2 linked regions of the Kordia sp. SMS9 genome follow. The protein of the gene in region 1 interacts with the protein of each later gene in a pairwise test. Links are inferred from orthologs where the notes say so. Each region holds a gene or a part of one and is shown in the gene's direction. Other genes may lie near its edges. The genes, in order: prmA and rplK.

What was found.
Region 2: the proteins of prmA (region 1) and rplK interact in binary tests that used the Escherichia coli proteins (3 or more experiments, as listed by UniProt). The link is inferred for Kordia sp. SMS9 from one-to-one orthologs.

The regions. Positions count from the first base shown.
Region 1 is NZ_CP031153.1:5,222,306-5,233,003, reverse strand. Bases 4,766-7,635 are described here. They hold prmA (50S ribosomal protein L11 methyltransferase), read left to right. Parts: upstream 4,766-5,717; coding sequence 5,718-6,554; downstream 6,555-7,635. Other genes in these bases: KORDIASMS9_RS22025 (M57 family metalloprotease), read left to right, coding at 7,067-7,635; KORDIASMS9_RS22030 (ATP-dependent Clp protease adaptor ClpS), read left to right, coding at 6,568-6,843; tpiA (triose-phosphate isomerase), read left to right, coding at 4,966-5,715; KORDIASMS9_RS22045 (TlpA disulfide reductase family protein), read left to right, coding at 4,766-4,936. Also shown: KORDIASMS9_RS22060 (thrombospondin type 3 repeat-containing protein), read left to right, coding at 1-3,154; KORDIASMS9_RS22055 (hypothetical protein), read left to right, coding at 3,165-3,872; KORDIASMS9_RS22050 (murein L,D-transpeptidase family protein), read left to right, coding at 3,877-4,446; more of KORDIASMS9_RS22045, read left to right, coding at 4,448-4,765; more of KORDIASMS9_RS22025, read left to right, coding at 7,636-7,918; KORDIASMS9_RS22020 (hypothetical protein), read right to left, coding at 8,066-8,284; KORDIASMS9_RS22015 (rhodanese-like domain-containing protein), read right to left, coding at 8,436-9,842; KORDIASMS9_RS22010 (hypothetical protein), read left to right, coding at 9,998-10,698. UniProt on the Escherichia coli protein: Methylates ribosomal protein L11.
Region 2 is NZ_CP031153.1:2,620,888-2,623,735, forward strand. It holds rplK (50S ribosomal protein L11), read left to right. Parts: upstream 1-1,129; coding sequence 1,130-1,567; downstream 1,568-2,848. Other genes in the region: tuf (elongation factor Tu), read left to right, coding at 1-131; secE (preprotein translocase subunit SecE), read left to right, coding at 281-481; nusG (transcription termination/antitermination protein NusG), read left to right, coding at 506-1,057; rplA (50S ribosomal protein L1), read left to right, coding at 1,580-2,272; rplJ (50S ribosomal protein L10), read left to right, coding at 2,293-2,814. UniProt on the Escherichia coli protein: Forms part of the ribosomal stalk which helps the ribosome interact with GTP-bound translation factors.

The DNA.
Region 1 (10,698 bases):
TGACTTAAAATTCAGTTGCGTACGAATATATGAAGATGCCGTCAATGCAACGAATCTATTTACATCTTTTACATCTATAGGTGGAGATTTACGGATTGCTGGATTTAATACCTGTGGCTTGCCAAGAATTGGATTAGATTTTCTTAACAACCTAACAACTATTGAAGGAGATATTTTTGTTGATAAAGCAACAGTTCGCTCTGGACTTAGTGGATTGGAAACCCTTGGTGGAAACTTATATTTGAAAGGAGCCCAACAATTTCCTCCTTTACCTAATATTAAAACGATAGGAGGAAATATAGAAATTGACGGATATGGAAATGTATATCCTTTTGGTGATATAGATACCAAAGTATCTTTAGAGTATCCAAACTTAGAAACACTAGGAGGAAGTTTGCTCGTTTCAGGAACAAATTTTACAGAAATTGACATTGAAGAAATAAACTTTAATAGTTTAACATTTATTGGAGGCGATATTATCTTAGAAAGTGGTTTTCAATATCCAACAAGCTTACCAACTGACCCAAACGAACTTATTGATTACAATAAAGGAGCGCAAATTGGTCAAGTATCAATCAATTCCTTAACCCAAATGAATGGCTCAATAAAAATAAATTATTTACCAAAAACAGAGGCTTCGTATTCTTTTGAAATGAACTCGTTGGAAACCATCGGTGGAAATATTGAATTTGACGAATTTGCGCCATATACGACTTCATTTCAGGTATTGCACACCATCAATGGAAATTGTACCGTAAGAGATATTGAATTCGGATTGACCTCTATGGAAGATGCATTTTCTTCTTTGCATACGGTTGCTGGAGACCTTAAAATTATTTACAATGCAATCATTCCTTCCTTAGATGGATTGGAATCACTACAAAATGTAGGAGGAGAATTAAGAATTCAAAGTAGTCCAGGTTTAGATGATTGCGCTGCTATTTGTAATTTCATAGCAAACAATACAAACTATGCGCTGGTCAATGTGAGTCTGCCTTGTCAAACCACATCCGCAACTTGTACCGCAAACATAATTACAGGAACTGTTTTACTTGATTTTGATGCGGATGGTTGCAATGTAAACAATGATTTTCCTTTTGAAAACATGGAAGTTGTTGCGTATGACGGAATCAATTACTACACCACATTTACAGATGAAAATGGCAACTATTCATTAGTCGTGCCCGAAGGTACTTTTGATGTATACCTTGCCTCAGAAAGTTTACTCAATACGATTCCAGCAGTATCAACCATCACAATTACAGGAACTGACAATACGAATGTAGTCGATTTTTGTACTTCGTTTAGTGAAACATTTGAAGACATATCAGTAGTGATTATTCCTGAAATTGCTCCCATAGCAGGTTTTGAAGCAGCCTACACTATTGTACTTGAAAACAATGGAACGACATTGGTCAATGGAACAATTGACTTTAATTTTGATGATGTAAAACTCGATTTTACTGCTGCATCAATTCCGCCAACTACACAAACAACAGGTTTACTTCGGTGGGATTATACAAATCTAATTCCAGGGGAAACGAGAAGTATTACGGTCAATTTTGATATTTTACCACCACCAACAACCAATATCAATGATGTGCTCTTTTTCTCTGCGCTAGTACCGTTGACGAATGATATTACTCCGAATAACAATCAAAACAGTCTCAATCAGACAGTACTTTCTTCATACGATCCAAACGATAAAACAGTACTTGAAGGCGAACATCTACTGATTGATGATATAGACGAATATCTACATTACGTCATTCGTTTTCAAAATGAAGGAACCTCACCAGCAGTGAATATCCGTATCAAAGATTTAATGAGCGAGCTGATTGATTGGGATACGTTTGAACCTGTAGCTGCAAGTCATGAGTATTATATTGCGTTGACAACAGGCGCAGATCGTGAATTAGAATTTTTCTTTGACAATATCAATCTGCCAGATAGTACTACGGATGAACCTAACAGTCACGGATTTGTAGCGTTTAGAGTAAAACCAAAAAGCACAGTACAAATCGGAGACATTATTGACAACAGAGCCGCCATTTATTTTGATTTCAACGCGCCAATTATTACCAACAAAACCGAAACACGCATTGTAGAAGATACCGATAGCGATACCATTTATAACTATTTGGATAACTGTCCTAATACACCAAATACTGATCAAGCGGATCAAGATGGTGACGGAATCGGCGATGTGTGTGACGATGATAGCGATGGCGACGAAATTCCAAACCTAGATGATAACTGTGCAGATTTCTACAATCCTGCGCAGGAAGACTTTGACGAAGACGGCATTGGCGATCTCTGTGATGATGACGATGACAACGATGGCATTTTAGATGTGGACGATGATTGTCAATTTTACAGTGGAAGTTCGGCAGATGGCTGTCCGTTTGCATTGCCTGTAGATAACTATATCATACAAACCATCAGTGAAACCTGCGCCAGTTTGGACAATGCAAAAATTGACATCAAAACCATAGCAAATTACACCTATGAAGTTGACTTAACGCGTGATGGAACACAAATAAATTTACCAGTAAGTTCATTTGTTGAAAATTTACTCATCGAAAATCTAGACGCAGGAACTTATGAATTGTGTTTTAGCATTTCAGTAGAAAACTATACGCAATGTTTCACAGTAGAAATTGGCGATCCTGCGGAATTGGCTGCGAATTCCGCCTTATCAAGAAGCAACGAATATACCATTGACTTACTTGGAGCAACGAATTACAGTATTTTCATCAATGGCGAAAAACACACGGTTATCGCGCCAAGCGAAAACACCACAGTAACTTTCACGAAGCAACTAACCAAACCAGTAAACATGATTGAAGTGCAAACAGAAAAAGCATGCCAAGGAAAATTTATGGAAGTTGTAAAAACAGTTTCAAATGCAGACTTTGTTATGTTGCCAAATCCTAGTAACGATTATATCTATTTGAGTTTGCTCAATGCAGAAAACACCAAAAATGCTATCGTGACAATTCATGATGTTTCTGGACGATTACTTTTTCAAGAAACCATCAAAACTCCTGTAAATCATCAAAAAATAGACATACAAAAACTAAAAACAGGCGTGTATTTTGTGCAATTAGCTACAGCAGCAACTACATTCACACAAAAATTAATCAAAAAATAAAAAATAGAAAATGAAAAAAATAGGAACACTTTTCACCATCATACTACTTATAAGTTGTGGTTCAGGCGATGATCCTGCTCCAGTTGATCCAGAAAACAACATTCCTACAGCGAGCAGTTACATTGCTCCAACAAATAATGCAGTGTGTACAGGAGAAGAAATTTCAGATTCCGAAATTGTAGTTGATTTTCAATGGAATCCTTTTCAAGATGTGGAAGACGATGTACTCAATTATACGTTTACACTCAGAAACTTAGCCACCAACTTGGTAGTTACCACAGAAAATCCTATGGAAACTAATACCAGTGTCACCTTAGAAAAAGGAACTTCGTATGCTTGGACTGTAGCGGCTACTGACAGCGAAGGCGATTCCGTAACGGGAGCAATATGGCAATTTCAAACGCCGTTCAACGCCATCGCAAACTATTTGCCTTTCCCTGCAACCTTACTAAGTCCTAACAATGGCGCAACAGTAACCACGGCAGATGTCGTATTCACTTGGCAAGGAAATGATCCTGATGAAGGCGAAACGGCATTGCTAGAATATACAGTCTACGTAGATACGGTAAATCCACCAGTACAAGAAGTTGCTGCGATGATTACTGCTGAAACTCACACAGAAACCTTAACGCCAGGCGTATATTACTGGAAAATAGAATCGAGAGATCTTGTTGGAAATATATCAAATTCAGAAATAAGACAATTTATAATAGAATAGTAGTATGAAAGTTTCTCGCATGTACTGTATCTGTTTTGTGTTATCATTTTGGTTGTCAGCGTGTAAAAACAAAACAACGGATCAAAATACGAACTCGACGCAAACTTCACTGAATCAATTATTGCCTAAAGGAACTTCTGTTCGTATTCTCATAGACAAAAGCGACTACACACTTTCGGTATTTACAGCAGATACACTAGTCAAACAATACGCGGTTGTTTTTGGAGGAAATCCTGTTGATGACAAAGAAAAAGAAGGCGACAAGCGAACGCCAGAAGGTACATTTGGGATGCGTGATAAATATCCGCATAAAAGTTGGTCAAAATTTATTTGGATAGATTATCCGAATGCAAATTCATGGAAAAAATTCAACGCTCGAAAAGCCGCTGGTATCATCAAAGAAAGCGAAACCATTGGTGGCGAAGTCGGAATTCACGGTGTTCCAAACGGAATGGATCATGTCATTGATGAAAAGCAAAACTGGACACTAGGCTGCATTTCCATGAAAAATAAAGATGTGAATGAACTCTATCCGTACATTACCAAAAAAACACAAATCATCATTCAAAAATAGCATGAAATACATTCTTTATGTATGTTTGATAGCGTTTTTGGGAGTAAGTTGTCAAAAACAAATCCTAAAAGAATTTCCACCAGAAGCATTGCAAGAAATGATGCTTTCTGTAAACGGAGAAACGCATACTTTTGAAAACATTCTAAAAAAACACCAAGGAAAAACTATCTTTGTAGATATATGGGCTTCGTGGTGTCGCGATTGTTTGGTGGGAATTCCTGACGTAAAAGAAATTCAAAAAAATAATCCGCAGTTAACATACCTATTTTTATCTTTGGACCGAAATAAAGCGCAATGGAAAGCGAGCATGAAAAAGTATGATCTTACAGGAACACACTATTATGTGAAATCTGGAATGAAAGGTAGCTTTGGAAAAGCGATCGGACTCAATTGGATTCCAAGATACATGATTGTCAATCCTAACGGAAGCATCAAACTTTTTGAAGCCATCAAAACAGATGATAAAGTATTGCTAAAAGCATTACAATAAACATAAAAAGATACTAAAAAAACAATATAATGAGACGTAAAATAGTAGCAGGGAACTGGAAAATGAACAATGACCTTTCGGAAACGGAAGCTTTATTAAATGATTTAATTGCACACGTGCCGGAAACAGACGTAAATGTTATGGTAGCACCAACGTTTGTGAATCTTTTTCAAGCATTCAATATGTTAAAAGGACACAACATTGAGGTGATTGCTCAAAACATGCATCAAGAAGCAAAAGGTGCCTATACAGGAGAAATATCTGCAAATATGCTAAAAAGTGTGGGTGTACATACCGTAATTCTTGGACATAGCGAGCGCAGAGCGTATTTTGGAGAAACGGACGAATTATTAGCCAAAAAAGTAGACGCTGCACTCGCAAATGACTTGCAAATTGTATTCTGTTTTGGAGAAGAATTGGAAGACCGCAAGTCTGAAAACCATTTCAACGTGGTAGAAAGTCAATTAAAAAATGCATTATTTCACTTAGCTGTTGCCGATTGGAAAAACATCATTTTGGCATACGAACCAGTGTGGGCAATAGGAACCGGAGAAACAGCTTCGCCAAAACAAGCACAGGAAATGCATGCGTTTATTCGTAAAACAATCTCAGAAAAATTTGGAAGCGATACCGCAACTGAATTGTCTATTTTATATGGAGGAAGTGTAAAACCAGCAAATGCGACTGAAATTTTTGCAAAAGAAGATGTAGATGGCGGATTAATTGGTGGAGCGGCCTTAAAAGCTGCTGACTTTACAGCGATCATAAACGCATTCTAATCATGTCTACAACCTACATAGGATATACCTTTAAAATTTCACCATTGCAACCTGCCACAGAAATACTCATTGCAGAGTTGGGTTTTGCAGGTTTTGAAAGCTTTGTAGAAAATGAAGAAGGTGTCAATGCGTACATTCAAAAAGGCGATTGGCATGAAGCTATTTTAGAAAACATTCAAATTCTGAACAATGCTGAATTTAAGATCAGTTATCAAAAAGAAGAAATAGCGCAAGTCAACTGGAATGAAGAATGGGAAAAGAATTTTGAGCCGATTGAAGTAGACGAAAAATGTGTAGTAAGAGCGCCTTTTCACGAAAAACCAGCGGTGGAATACGATATCATCATTGAACCAAAAATGAGCTTTGGAACAGGTCATCACGAAACCACACACATGATGTTGCAGCACATTCTCAATACCGATGTTACCGATAAAAAAGTGTTAGATATGGGATGCGGAACCGGAGTTTTGGCAATTTTGGCTGAAATGAAAGGCGCAAAACCAATAGACGCAATTGATATTGATAACTGGTGTTATCTAAACTCACTAGAAAATGTAGAACGCAATAACTGTCAACATATTTCTGTGTATGAAGGCGATGTGTCTTTGCTAAAAGATAAAACCTATGATATTATCATTGCAAATATCAACAGAAACATTTTATTGAGCGATATTCATCAATATGCGGCATGTTTACATGCGAACGGAATTTTATTTCTAAGTGGGTTTTACACGGAAGATATTCCGATTATTACAGAGGAATGTGTAAAAAACAAGTTAAAATTTGCAGACAAACTCGAAAAAAATAATTGGGTTTCGTTAAAATTTGTAAATTTGTAGTAAAATATTGAATATGAGTACACAAGAAAAAATTAAGGAAGAATATTTAACCTTAGAAGATGTACAAAAGAACAACGAAATTGTATTATATAACGACGATGTAAATACATTTGATCACGTCATTGAAACACTAATCTATGCTTGTGATCATACTGCTGAACAAGCAGAACAATGTTCTATAATTGTACATTACAAAGGAAAATGTACCGTGAAAACTGGAGAATATGAAGATTTAAAACCAAGATGTAGCAAATTGCTTGAAGCTGGACTTTCCGCTGAAATTATTTAGACACATTTGGTATTACATATAGTAAAAAACTGAAATAGACGCTTTTACGAGCGTCTATTTTTTTTGATGAATATTTAACAAAACACACATAATCTGTTAATTATTTGAATATTCTTAGTGTTTTTAACATTTTATTAGGAATTCTTTAATAAATATTATAGTTTTATCACGTGTTAAAAATCGCTCCAAACAATTATTAACATTAACCGAAAAAACTTCTAAAATGAAAAAATTTAAAAACTTAGCTCTGCTAATGGCACTGGCTATGGGGCTCACTTTTACCTCATGTAGTAAAGACACCGCTAACGTAGTAGACGAGGAGCAAGAAGCACTAGCACCAGTAGGAATTCCACAAGATGCATTTGAAAAAGCACAATCACTTCACTTCAATACATTCGACATGCAAAAAACAATGTTCGAAAAGCCAGGAGGCAAAATGGAGGAAGCATACCTGCTTGAAGGAGACATCATCATGTCACATGATCAATTAATGAGCATGGAAATTGGAGATGGAATTACAAGCAAACAATACCGCACAAATAACTTAGTAAGTCCTGGAGTTATCACCATTATTGGATATACAGCAAACAATTCTAACGGATTATCATCAAAAATGCAAACTGCATTACAATGGGCTGTAAACAACTATAATAGATTGAATTTAAACATCAGCTTTCAATTAACATTCGGAACAAACTGGCAAGATAAAGATATGGTAGTGTATCAAACAAATGGATCTGCAGGTGGATCTGCTGGTTTCCCTTCAGGTGGTAACCCATATAAATTTGTACAACTTTTCTCAGGATTAAACAGTAGTATTTATGATACTAATGTTGTTGAGCATGTAACTACACATGAAATTGGACATTCAGTTGGATTCCGTCATACAGATTGGTTCAGCAGACAAAGTTGTGGACAAAACACAAACGAAGGAAGCGCAGGAGTTGGAGCTATTCATATTCCAGGAACACCAACAGGATATGATGCATCTTCTATAATGGTAGCTTGTTTTAGTTCTTCTGAAGATGGAGAATTTAACAACAACGATATCACCGCATTAAACTTCTTGTACTAAAAATAGCTAGTACAATACTGTAATAAGTGAAAAAAATATACTAAAATTAAACACCACGAGTGATTTTTAACATAGGAAAGGCGCCTAACCAGCGCCTTTTTGCTATTTATAAAATTGATTTAAATAACTGATTGTTTGCCAATTCGACTAATCTACAGTTATTGGACACATGCAAATTTTATCAATCCAACTGTTAGACTCTGGATCATACGTACAAGCTCGCATACTACCTGGCTCACAACAATCTGTTCCTCCTTGACAAGGCGATTCACAAGTAGCAGCTGGGATATATCCACCTTTTAAAGAAGTAAGTTTAGAAACAAATTGCTTGCTTAATTTTAAGTTTTTTAATTCTCTTTTTTTCATAATGTACTTAGTATTAGGTTTGTAGTATTGAATGTACTACTTTTTTAAACCGACACAATCGTACATTTTGTAGTATTTTGTTTTAAAAAGATGCTAAAAAAAAGCCTTTCCAACTAAATGAAAAGGCTTTTTACAATTGGTATGAATACTTTTATAATGTAGACGGACATACAAATTCTGTCAACGGAATAGTTGTTTTTTTAATCGCCGCAAATCCACCTGCAATATCAATTACCTTATGAAATCCGCGTGCTTTTAAAATAGAAGCTGCAATCACAGAACGATAGCCACCTGCACAATGAATATGATATTCGTTTGCAGGATTAATTTCGTTCATCTGTTCATTGATAAAATCCAATGCAAAATGCTGTACGTTTTCAATATGTTTTGCTTTGTATTCGCCATCTTTGCGAACATCTAGTACATTTAATGTATTTTCTTGTAAGCGTATCTCAAATGCTTCTGCGGAAATGGACTCAATACTGGTTGTTTCGCGTCCACTAGCTTTCCAAGCTTCTATTCCGCCTTCTAAATATCCCAGCGTATTGTCATATCCAACTCTTGATAACCGTGTAATTGCTTCCTCAGATTTTCCTTCTGGCACAACCAATACAATCGGTTGTTGCAAATCTTTAATTAGCGCACCAACCCAAGGTGCAAATCCGCCATCAAGTCCAATAAAAATACTATTCGGAATGTGTTCTGTGACAAAATCTTTTCGATTACGAACATCTAAAACCAATGCACTTTCTTCATTGGCAAGTGCTTCAAACATGTCAGGAGTCAACGCTACATCTCCTTTTTCCAATACAGTTTCAAACAAATCGTAGCCAGTTTTATTCAATAGTGCATTTTTGGCAAAATATTGTGGAGGAGGCGCAATTCCATCCAATACTTCTTCTATAAATTCTTCTTTGGTCATGTCTGCGCGTAACGCGTAATTGGTTTGTTTTTGTTCTCCCAAAACGCCCACGGTTTCTTTGCTGAGGTTTTTTCCACAAGCAGAACCCGCGCCATGTGCTGGATACACAATGATATCGTCAGGTAACGTCATAATTTTTGTACGAAGTGAATCGTACAGCATGCCTGCCAAATCTTCTTTTGTTACATCAGACTTAATTGCCAAATCTGGTCGTCCTACATCACCTAAAAATAAGGTATCTCCCGAAAAAATAGCGTGTTCCTTTCCGTTTTCGTCGATTAATACATAGGTAGTAGATTCTAGTGTATGTCCTGGCGTGTGTAATGCTTTTATTTGAATATTCCCTATGGAAAATACTTCGTTATCTTTTGCATTATATATTTCATAATCAGTCGTTGCATTCGGCCCAAAAACGATCGTAGCTCCTGTAGCTTTTGCCAAATCTAAATGACCAGATACAAAATCTGCATGAAAATGCGTTTCAAAAACATATTTGATGTTCACATTATTAGTTTTTGCTTTGTCTATATATGTTTGTGTTTCGCGTAATGGATCAATGATTGCAGCTTCTCCGTTAGACTCTATATAATATGCGCCTTGCGCTAAACAACCTGTATATATTTGTTCAATCTTCATCATAATGAATTTACACTACAAATATAACAAAGAATCCTAATGTAAAAGTTATGCGTGCATTGTATTTTTTTGTTAAAAAATCATTCTTAAATGCACCAAAAATTGACATGAAAAAAGCTTGAAAATACTATATTTACTGACAAATTACTGAAAATATGCCTACGAAAAAGTTTAAAATATGCATTACCATGGCAGGTGCCGTTTCCGCAGGCGCCTTTACTGCTGGCGTAATTGATTACTTATTAGAATCGTTGGATTTATGGGAAAAAGCCAAAGAACGAAATAAGCAATTAGGAAAAAATCATCTTGAATATGACGATTCCATTCCGATGCACGATGTAGAATTGGAAGTATTAAGTGGCGCTTCTGCGGGAGGAATTACAGGAACGTTGACTGTATTGAGTTTGCTAGACAAGAAGCACAAGTTTGTTAATAAAGACAATCCGAAAGGGAAAGATAATCTATTGTATCAGTCTTGGGTAAAAATGGCAGATTCTACTACAGAAACCTCTTTGATGCAATTGTTACATACGAACGATTTGCACACAGAAGAATATCCAGAATCGTTACTAAATGTAGCGCCTATTGAAGCAATTGCCGATCATGCAGTAAAAACAAACTATCAAGTAGCGTTTCCAAAATACGTTTCTAAAAGTTTAGATTTGGTATTAACAACCACGAATTTGCGCGGGTTGAACTTTCATATTGATTTTAAAGATAGCGAAACCGTGATCACCAATCACGGTGGGTTTTTTCGGTATAAAATAGCAAACGAAACGCATCCTCCAGGAATTCCTGAAAAAGATACATCGCTCTATTTTGTGTTAGATTTAAAAGATCAAGAACATGTCAATTA
Region 2 (2,848 bases), 2.6 Mb from region 1 along the record:
TGCCTGGAGATAACTTGACAATCACTGTTGACTTAATCAGCACAATTGCAATGAACGTTGGATTACGTTTTGCAATCCGTGAAGGTGGTAGAACAGTTGGTGCAGGTCAGGTAACTGAAATCCTTGAATAATCATTTAGATTAATATAAAACTGAAGGTGTCCCGTTTATCGGGACGCCTTTTTATAGAATACGGGTTTAGCTCAGTTGGTAGAGCACTGGTCTCCAAAACCAGGTGTCGGGAGTTCGAGCCTCTCAACCCGTGCTAATAAAATCGCAATATGGCTGGTATAGTAAATTACGTAAAAGAATCTTTCGAAGAGTTAAGAACAAATGTCACATGGACGCCTTGGGCAGAAGCACAACGCCTTACCATTGTAGTGGCTGTGTTTTCTATAATTTTCTCATTAGCTATTTGGGGGGTTGACGAATTATTTGCTAAAGCGTTGAGCTTAGTGTATAAAATGGTATTAGGAATTTAATTAATCACTCACAAAAAACTAATTATGGCGGATTCTAATGTAAAGAAATGGTATGTTGTGAGAGCTGTCAGTGGACAGGAAAATAAAGTAAAGACATATATAGAAAGTGAAATTACTAGACTAGGTCTGGAAGATTATGTAGAAGAAGTGTTGGTTCCAACGGAGAAAGTAATTCAAATTCGTAACGGAAAAAAAATCAACAAAGAAAGAGTATATTTCCCAGGCTATATTATGGTGAAAGCAAATTTAGCTGGAGAAGTAACGCACGTAATAAAATCAGTAACCAATGTGATTGGCTTTTTAGGAGAAGTAAAAGGAGGAGATCCTGTTCCTTTAAGACAATCTGAAGTGAATAGAATGCTTGGTAAAGTAGACGAATTAGCAGTGAAAACTGATAATATTGCTATTCCATTCACATTAGGAGAAACTGTAAAAGTAATTGATGGTCCTTTCAATGGATTCAACGGATCGGTTGAAAAAATCAATGAAGAAAAACGTAAGTTAGAAGTGATGGTGAAAATTTTCGGAAGAAAAACGCCACTAGAGCTAAGTTACATGCAAGTAGAGAAAGTATAATTGTTACATATTATATAAGTAGTACTTTTTAGCTTCCAAACAAAAAAGTGCTGCACAATTTAAAACAAGAAAATGGCAAAAGAATTAAGTAAAGTAGTTAAGCTACAAGTTAGGGGAGGTGCAGCGAATCCGTCGCCACCGGTTGGACCCGCTTTAGGTGCTGCCGGTGTGAATATCATGGAGTTCTGTAAGCAGTTTAATGCAAGAACACAAGATAAACAAGGTAAGGTAGTTCCAGTTGTTATTTCTGTATACAAAGACAAGTCTTTTGACTTTGTAGTGAAAACAGCGCCAGCAGCAGTTCAGCTATTGGAAGCGGCAAAGATTAAAAAAGGATCAGGAGAACCAAACCGTAAAAAGGTAGCAAGCGTTACTTGGGAACAAGTAAGAGCAATTGCAGAAGACAAAATGGTAGACTTAAATGCGTTTACTGCTGAGTCAGCAATGAGTATGGTTGCAGGGACTGCAAGATCTATGGGATTAACAGTATCTGGAGACAAACCTTTTTAAATCTAAGAACAAATGGCACGAGTAACAAAAAAGCAAAAAGAAGCTTTGGCTAAAGTTGACAAGAATAAATTGTATTCTGTCGCAGAAGCATCAAGCTTAGTAAAAGAAATAACAAATGTAAAATTTGATGCGTCTGTAGACCTTGCTGTTAGATTGGGTGTTGATCCACGTAAAGCTAACCAAATGGTAAGAGGTGTAGTAACATTACCTCACGGAACAGGTAAAGACGTAAAAGTTTTAGCATTAGTAACTCCAGACAAAGAAGCTGAAGCACAAGAGGCAGGAGCTGATTATGTTGGATTAGATGAATTCCTTCAAAAAATTAAAGGAGGATGGACAGATGTTGACGTAATCATCACTATGCCAAGTGTAATGGGTAAATTAGGACCTTTAGGACGAATCTTAGGACCAAGAGGATTAATGCCAAACCCAAAAACTGGTACAGTAACAATGGACGTTGCGAAAGCTGTAAAAGAAGTGAAAGCTGGTAAAATTGACTTTAAAGTTGATAAAACTGGAATCGTTCATGCAGCAATTGGTAAGTCTTCATTCTCTGCTGACAAAATTGAAGGGAATGCAGCTGAATTATTACAAACATTAATGAAATTAAAGCCAACTGCGGCAAAAGGTACATACATTAAAAGTATTTACATGTCTAGTACGATGAGCCCAAGTGTAGCTGTTGATCCAAAAACAATTGCATAGGTAGTTAAAAAGATTTTATCATGACTAAAGAAGAAAAATCAGTAGTAATAGACGAATTAACTGCACAGTTAGCTGAAAATACAAATATTTACTTAACAGACATCTCTGGGTTAAATGCTGAAGCAACTTCAGATTTAAGAAGAGCATGTTTTAAAGGAAATATCAAACTTGCAGTAATCAAGAACACATTGCTTGCAAAAGCAATGGAAGCTTCTGAAAAAGATTTCGGAGAACTTCCTGAAGTATTAAAAGGAAACACTTCGTTAATGTTGTCAGAAACTGGAAACGCTCCTGCGAAATTAATCAAAGAATTCAGAAAGAAAAAGAAAGCTGAAAAGCCACTTTTAAAAGGTGCTTTCATTGAATCTGCGGTGTACGTTGGAGACGATCAATTAGATGTCTTAGTTGATATCAAATCTAGAGAAGAGCTTATTGGAGAAATTGTTGGATTATTACAATCTCCTGCTAAGAACGTTGTTTCTGCTCTTCAATCTGGAGGAGGAAAATTAGCTGGTATCTTAAAAACATTATCTGAAAGATAATTTAAAAAGTACGCACTTAATAAAACAAATATTT